2 regions of the Olleya sp. ITB9 genome follow, and region 1 is predicted to be linked to the other one. Evidence: riboswitches for the same ligand, from Rfam matches in the RefSeq annotation. Region 1 holds a riboswitch; the other holds the start of a gene.
What was found. Region 1 has a riboswitch for S-adenosylmethionine ahead of ITB9_RS08925 (O-acetylhomoserine aminocarboxypropyltransferase/cysteine synthase family protein). Riboswitches for the same ligand answer to the same signal wherever they lie in the genome.
Positions count from the first base shown of each region.

Region 1 (4,442 bases):
AGTTTAATTTGGTATCTAGAAAATGTGTTTTATGAATCTTTCGGAAAAATTTATGATTACATCCAGCAAAATATATTTGATGGACAACCTATAGATAACAATATAATTAATGTTGGCTTTTGGCCTGGAGGAGACAGAGATGGTAACCCGTTTGTTACTCCAGAAATTACAGTTAAAGTTGCTAAAAGGTTACACGAAACCATTATTAAAAACTATTATAAAGATATACGTAAGTTAAAACGAAAGTTAACTTTTCAAGGTATTGAAAGCCGAATTTCTAAAATAGAAACAGAGTTATACAAAAAAGTACTTCATGAAGAGTCTAGTTTAACTTTAGAAGCTTTTGTTTCAGAATTAAAAGATATTAGAGAGGTTGTAATTGATCAACATCAATCTTTATATGTTACTGAGATTACTAGTCTACTTAATAAATTACATTTATTTGGGTTTCATTTTTCAAGTTTAGACATTCGTCAAGATAGTCGTGCACATCATAAAGTATTTACAGATATGGTTGATGTTATGATAGCTAATGGTAGTAAGGATATCCCTAATAATTACCATGATTTATCAGAAACAGAACAAGTGAAAATCTTATCTGAAGTTAAAGGAAAAGTTGATTTGTCTTTAATTAAAGATGAAAACACATTAAAAGCTTTAAATACCATTAAAGCTATTAAAACTATTCAAGAAACTAATGGAGAACAAGCAGCCAACCGATACATAATAAGTAATAATCAAACGACATTAAATGTCATGCAGTTATTTGCAATGTTAAAACTTGTTGCTTTTCATGACGAATTAACAATAGACGTTGGACCATTATTTGAAACTATAACAGATCTAGAGAATGCACATCTTGTTATGGAAGAGTTATATACTAATCCTGCTTACGCAAAGCATTTAAAAGCCAGAGGAAATAAGCAAACTATCATGTTAGGTTTTAGTGATGGTACTAAAGATGGTGGTTACTTAATGGCAAATTGGGCTATATATAAAGCTAAAGAACGCTTAACAGCAATTTCTAGAAAATATGATGTAACCGTAATATTTTTTGATGGTCGTGGTGGACCACCAGCAAGAGGAGGAGGTAAAACGCATAATTTTTACGCTTCACTAGGTCCAACCATAGAGGATAAAGAAGTGCAGTTAACTATTCAAGGTCAGACGATTAGCTCTAATTTTGGAACATTAGATTCCTCACAATATAACTTAGAGCAATTAATAAGTTCTGGTATTTATAATAGTTTAAGTGATGCAGATTTAAGTATGATTCCAGAAAACAGAGTCGTTATGGATAACTTAGCAAAACTGAGTTACCAAACGTATGTAGACTTTAAAAATCATCCTAAATTTATTTCGTATTTAGAGCATATGAGTACGCTTAAGTACTACGCAAAGACTAATATTGGGAGTAGACCATCTAAACGTGGTAAGTCTGAAGGTTTAGTGTTTGACGATTTAAGAGCTATTCCTTTTGTAGGATCTTGGAGTCAATTAAAACAGAATGTTCCTGGTTTTTTTGGTGTTGGTACAGCTTTAAAACATTATGAAGATGCAGGCGAGTTTGAAAAAGCACAACGTTTATTTAAAACGTCTAGTTTTTTCAGAACTTTAATAGAAAATAGTATGATGTCATTATCAAAATCGTTTTTTGATTTGACTAAATATATGAGTGAAGATCCTGAGTATGGAGAGTTTTGGAACGTTATACATACAGAATATTTAACAACAAAACGATTGATTTTAAAACTTACAGGCTATACTGAACTGATGGAGGAAGAGCCATCAGGTAAAGCATCAATTAAAGTTAGAGAGTCCATTGTGCTTCCATTATTGACTATTCAACAATTTGCTTTAAAACAAATTCAAGAATTAGAAAAAGCAGAAGAAAAGGATGCAGACTTAATTGCTGTATATGAAAAACTAGTAACAAGATCGTTATTTGGAAATATAAATGCGAGTCGTAATTCGGCTTAAATTTTAGGTGAAATTATTATTTTACTAAGGGTGTATAGCAAGTTTGATGTATTCAAGCTTGCTATACTTGTTTTAAGATTATTTTTCTTTAAAAATTCAATTTAATAGAATTGTTTTCTTAAAATATAAAAATAAGTTAATTTTTTAGAATATTATTCCGTTTTGTTTGGTTGTAAAAAATAAATTTTGCAATATTTGTATTCACAAAGTTCAAACACTTACTGAAATGTTATCAAGAAAGGTGGAGAGATAGACTCGTTGAAACCTTAGCAACCCTTAGACTTACTAAGAAGGTGCTACATTCTACTTAATAGATGATTCATTAATCAACTATTGGATAGATAACTAAAATCTAATTACTCATTTGTAATTAGTAATTTCTTTTTAACATTTTTCTATTAGGTACGCTTCCAATGAAGCTTATTTGACTTTTGAATTAATTTAGTTTAACTCGAAAAAATTAGAAAAATGAGTACACAAAAATTTGCTACACAAGCATTACACGCAGGACACGACACCACACAAACAGGAGGTACAAGAGCAGTGCCTATTTACCAGACATCATCTTATGTGTTTGATAATTCAGACGATGCAGCAGGACGATTTAATTTATCTGTTCCTGGATTTATTTACACAAGATTAAATAATCCAACTAATGATGTTTTAGAGCAGCGTATTGCAGCTTTAGAAGGTGGTATTGCAGCAGTCGCAACAGCCTCTGGTACTGCAGCAATTTCAACAACTTTATTAACGTTATTAAAAGCAGGAGATCACATTGTAGCATCCAGTAGTTTGTATGGTGGTACTTATAATTTGTTAAGTGTAACTTTACCAAGGCATGGTATTACTACTACTTTTGTAGATCCTTCAGACCCTGAAAATTTTAGTAAAGCTGCTCAAGAAAACACTAGAGCTGTTTTTGTCGAGTCTTTAGGTAATCCTAAGTTAGATGTATTAGATATAGAAGCAATAGCACAACATGCAAAAGCACACAAAGTACCATTAATCGTTGATAATACAGTAGCAACACCTTATTTATTAAATCCAATTAAATATGGTGCAAATATAGTTATCCATTCGCTTACAAAGTATATTACAGGTAACGGAACATCTTTAGGAGGTATTATTGTTGATGCAGGAACTTTTGACTGGACTAACGGTAAATTTCCAGAATTTACAGAGCCTTCTGCAGGTTATCATGGTTTAGTGTATAGCGAAGCTATTGGCCCAGCAGCTTTTATTGCAAAAATAAGAATAGAAGGTCTGCGTGATTATGGTGGAGCATTAAGTCCCTTTAATGCTTTTCAAATTATTCAAGGATTAGAAACATTAGAATTACGTATTCTAAAGCATTCACAAAATGCTTTAATATTAGCCAAGTGGTTACAAGAACAACCAGAAGTGACTTGGGTAAATTATCCAGGATTACAAACTAGTAAATATAATGCTTTAGCAAAAAAGTATTTACCAAAAGGACAAAGTGGAGTGGTCACATTTGGAGTAGAAGGTGGTTTTGAATCGGCTAAAAAAATAGCTGATACAACCAAGTTATTCTCTTTGTTAGCTAATATTGGAGATACTAAATCTTTAATTATACATCCTGCAAGCACAACACACCAGCAATTAGATAATGCAGCTCAAGAAGCAACAGGTGTTACCAAAGACTTAATTAGATTATCTGTTGGAATAGAAAATATAGACGATTTAAAAGCCGATTTAAAAGCAGCTTTTACTAAAGTCAAAAAATCTGTTTTAGCCTAATTACCCTATAATTTTAGTTATTTAATACCGAAATAGTTTCACGCTTTTTATTTGCCATTTTAAAGGGTGAAACTTATTTCAAATATCTCACAATGAAAAACTTAAAATACATAAGTATTCCTGGGTTTGTAAATAATAATGGACAGACTTTTGATATTAATTTGTCTTACCAATTATTCGGCCAACCTTTACATTCGGCTCCAATTGTCTTGGTTAATCATGCGTTAACAGGTAATTCTAATGTAGTTGGAGAAAACGGTTGGTGGAACGATTTAATAGGCGAAAACAAATGTATTGATACTTCTCACTATACTATTTTGGCATTTAATATTCCAGGTAATGGGTTTGATAATAAACAAGAACATTTAATACACGATTACAAAGGATTTACTGCTCGTAATATTGCACAATTATTTGCTGAAGGCTTAAAGCAATTAGAGATAACTGAGTTGTTTTCAATTATTGGTGGTTCTGTTGGAGGAGGAATAGCTTGGGAGTTGGCTATTTTACAACCTAATTTAGCAAAGCATTTAATACCAATAGCTACAGACTGGAAAGTTACCGACTGGTTAATAGCTAATTGTCACATTCAAGAGGCTATTTTAAATAACTCCATTAAACCTCTTGAAGATGCTAGGATGCATGCTATGACATTGTATCGTACACCAGAGTCTTTAACTAAAAAATTTGATCGTGATCAA
Region 1 is NZ_BCBW01000032.1:61,356-65,797, reverse strand. It holds gene ITB9_RS08930 (phosphoenolpyruvate carboxylase) at 1-1,980, shown strand, start outside; SAM riboswitch class I at 2,207-2,328, shown strand; gene ITB9_RS08925 (O-acetylhomoserine aminocarboxypropyltransferase/cysteine synthase family protein) at 2,449-3,741, shown strand; gene ITB9_RS08920 (alpha/beta fold hydrolase) at 3,834-4,442, shown strand, end outside.

Region 2 (4,442 bases), on a different contig from region 1:
TTATCTTTGCCAAAGATTTAATACTTAAAAAATAATTATGTATACGTTTAAAGGAAAGGAATATCCATGTTGTGCCAGTTTAACCATGGGAATTATTGGAGGAAAATGGAAAACGGTAATTATTTTTCATTTAATTGATACAACACTTCGATATAATGAATTAAGAAAAGAAATGCCAACAGTTACAGAGCGTACATTGAGTTTACAATTAAAAACTTTAGAAGAAGATGGTATTGTAAAAAGAAAAGTATATACTTCTAAACCACCTTTAAAGGTAGAATATTCGTTAACCGATTTTGGTAAAACTTTAATTCCTGTAGTTCAATCTATTGCAGATTGGGGTGTTTATGCTGTTTCTGAACAAAGATAATTAAGTTTATCAGCTTAGTTTAAAAAAAACAATTGATTAAAAGTGTATTAAACATATCAAAGATTAATTGTAAATTGACAAAAACAAATTTTTCTACTAAGTAAATATTTATCTTATGTAGTATATTCCCTTCTTATACTAATGCTAAAAATTAAACTACATTTTTTTGATATTCTGTTCGTTATTGCTTTATCAATTGCAGTTGGTATGAGCGTAATAATGGAAAAAAGTCAATTGCTTTACATTTGCCCAGTAGTTATTGTTACAATATTTTTAAAATATATTAGTGTTGTTAAAAAAAATACGGATCCATTATTTTTATTAGCTCTAGCAGCTTTATTTTGTATTAATTTTTTAACATTTTATTCTTTTCATGATTATTTTGGAGAAATATCTTTGTTAACTTCATTATATTTAATCTTATATACATTTTCATTAAAAAAATATTTAATACAAAGTAAATTAAAGTCTTTGTTGTCAATATCATCTGTAATTGGTGGTTTTTTAGTAGCTTACATAAGCTATTCTGTTATAGAACTTTTATTAGATAAAATCCCCAACAATAGTCAAATTTACATGTTTATTTGTGCTATTTGTGTTTTAATTTACACAGTCACTTTTGCAATTGTGTATCTTAATAATAATTATAAAAACGGAACTATTTTACTTACATCAGGACTATTCTCGTTGTTTCAAATTGGATTATCTCCAATAAATGAATACCTTTTTTACAACCAAACTTTTACGGTAATGATTATTATTTGCCATTTTATGGCTATTTATTTGTTCATGAAATTTATTTCTGAAACTAAACCTGTAGATCCTAAAAACATTAAAAAGCAATATTTTTAAATAGAAAAAAGGATAACTTTTACATTACCCTTTTTTCATGTTACTAATCAATCAACCAAAATCAAGCGTAACTAATTCATTTCTATAATACCTACAACTTCATAAGCTCTGGTACCATCTATTTGTACTTTTTCGTATAATATATTAGCGTATTCATAATACGTTTCGTCGTTTATAACAACTTTTTCATAATCATCTGGTAACTCATAAACAATAGTACCAACTTCTGGATCTACTACTTCATATTGGTTATTTATTTGAATATAAAATATACCATGAGCATTGTAATAATTATGGTTATTATAACGAACTCTTTTATAGTTTACAGGTAAAGTTTTAATCCTAAAACCAACCTTTGGAGCTATTACAATGTAACGACCTCTAGATTGTGTGTAATACTTATTATTAGCATAGTAATAGTTTTGTCCTCTATGCGTTACAACTGTTTTATTTTGTACATTTCTAACCGAAACTACTTTACGTTTTGGTGTTTTATAAGTCACTTTTGTACTTGGTACACGCTTAGCAACTGTACGTTTAGTTGTAGTTGTTGTAACTTTGTTATTACTAGTACTTCTTCTAGTTTGTGCTTCTGTTTGTGCTGCAAATGCTACCAACAATACTGTTGGTAATATGTATGCTTTTATAAGTGTTTTCATAATTTAAAAATTTAATAGTTCAACTTTATTTTGCTATTAATACTAAGACGTTTATTAGTATTAATAGTTTAAAAGTATCTGAATTATTTCTGTTAAAAAATGAAAGTTGACAGCTAGCTATATTATATCTATCAATCCGATTATTTTTTATAGATGAGATTGTTTTATAAGGTAAAATTCCTGAAAATTAATGCAAAGAATTAGTATTAATATACTCTAAAAACTTAGGTTTACTTAGTTGATTTTTATTGATAAAGAGATAGTTGCACTAAAAATAAACTAACTAAGATTAAATATAATTTCATATTTTAAGGTGTTTTAATTTTACACTTCAAAGGTGAAACTATATGCTATCTTATTATAAAGTGATAGACGTTTGAGGGTTTTGACTATACGAAATCGGGAAATCTATCGACGAGAATTTTGACTTTTTTAAAAATTAACACTTTTTAAGAATTACGTATTGCTTTCTGCCCTACTTTTGTAGACTTAAAAATAATTATCAAGAATCTCTAAAAGGAGATAGCAACCTGCAATAACGAGCAAGGTGCTAAATAGATAAGCCAATTAATTGGAACAAATGTTAACTCATCTTTCTTATTTTTTGATTGCTATTTCCTTTTTAAAATGAAAAAGAAAAATGGCAAGTCCACAACAAATTACTCCAAAATTCACAGCTTTAATTCCGCTATTCGTATTTGTTTTTACGTTTTTAGGTGTTGGAATTTATCAAAACGACTTTTATGCACTTCCTGCTCCAATTGCAGTTATAGTAGGTATTATAGTCGCATTTTTAATGTTTAGACAATCAATTAATTCTAAAATTGAAACGCTTTTAAAAGGTTGTGGAGATGATAAGATTTTAACCATGTGTTTAATCTATTTATTAGCAGGTGCTTTTGCTACCATAACAAAAGCTACAGGAAGTGTTGACGCTATTGTGAATTTAGGGTTAGACTTTATTGCCATACAATACATTTACTTTGGTGTGTTTGTAATTGCTGCATTTTTATCGGTTTCTACAGGAACTTCGGTTGGCGCAATTGTAGCTTTAGCACCTATTGTTATTGGTTTTGCAGACAAAAGCAGTGTAGATTTAGCAATACTTTGTGGCGCACTTTTAGGCGGAAGTATGTTTGGTGATAACTTATCTGTGATATCAGACACTACCATTGCAGCAACCCAATCGCTAGGCTGTAAAATGAGCGATAAATTTAAGCAGAACATTAAAATAGCGTTACCAGCAGCTTTATTTACTATTGCTATACTAATTATTCAAGGTTTAGAATTAGAAACTAATGTTGAAGACGCTACGGTCTACACCTATTCTATTGTTAAAATATTACCTTATTTATTGGTAATAATATTATCTATAATTGGTGTGAATGTCTTTGTAACTTTACTTTTAGGTGTTATTGCTGGTGGACTTTTAGGAATTATTTATGGCGATTTCACACTTATTGAATCTACAAAACTAGCTTACACTGGTTTTACAAGCATGACCGAAATATTTTTACTATCGCTATTAACTGGTGGTTTAGCTGCTTTGGTCTCTAAAAACGGAGGAATAGACTACATATTAAAACATATTAAAAAGCTTATAAAAAACAAAACCTCTGCACAATTAGGAATTGCTTCTCTGGTTGGTACTATAAACATGGCAATTGCCAATAATACAGTATCAATAATTATTGCTGGTCCAATTGCTAAAACGATTAACGATGAGTATGGCTTAGACAATAAAAAAACAGCTTCAATTTTAGATATTTTTGCTTGTATTGTACAAGGTATTTTACCTTATGGAGCACAAGTTTTAATGATTTTAAGCTTCTCTAATGGTAAGTTAGATTACTTAGATTTAGTATCTAATACTTGGTATTTATTACTATTATTTATTTATACAATATTATTTATATCATTTAAACCTTTACTTCTAAAAATTAAGCATAAATAATTGTAAATCAAAATCTTATATAAATTTAAAAAAAGCATCTAAAAATTAATTTTAAGATGCTTTTTTTACTTGTTATTTATTGGCTTTAAGCCTTTGGATAATCTGTGTAACCTTCAGTTCCTGTGGTGTAAAATGTGTCTTTATCCCAATCTGCTAATTCAATATTTTTTTCAAAACGCTCTACTAAATCTGGATTAGAAATAAATGGTTTTCCGTAAGCAACTAAATCGGCATTACCAGCTTCTAAAACTTGGTTTCCTTTGTCTTGATCAAAATCGGTATTAATCATTAATGTTCCGTTGTATAATGGTCTAAAATGTTTTGCAATTTCTGTGACAGCAAAAGGTACTTCAGAGACATCTGTAAAAGGTTCAGATAAATGAATATAGGCTAAATTGTAATCGTTTAACTTTTTAATAATGTATTCAAACGTAGGAATAGTTTCTTCATCTACTGTAATTCCAGACATACCATGTAACGACGGATTAAAACGTGCTCCTATTTTTTCCTGCAGAATCACTTCCTTCATAGCATCTAAAACTTCGAAAAAGAAACGTGCTCTATTTTCAATCGAACCTCCATATTCATCGGTTCGCTCATTAGAACA
Region 2 is NZ_BCBW01000011.1:13,997-18,438, reverse strand. It holds gene ITB9_RS02525 (helix-turn-helix domain-containing protein) at 38-370, shown strand; gene ITB9_RS02520 (hypothetical protein) at 512-1,222, shown strand; gene ITB9_RS02515 (DUF6515 family protein) at 1,294-1,881, opposite strand; SAM-I-IV-variant riboswitch at 2,376-2,472, shown strand; gene ITB9_RS02510 (Na+/H+ antiporter NhaC family protein) at 2,522-3,835, shown strand; gene ITB9_RS02505 (alkene reductase) at 3,921-4,442, opposite strand, start outside.
Region 2: another riboswitch for S-adenosylmethionine. It lies ahead of ITB9_RS02510 (Na+/H+ antiporter NhaC family protein); the one in region 1 lies ahead of ITB9_RS08925 (O-acetylhomoserine aminocarboxypropyltransferase/cysteine synthase family protein).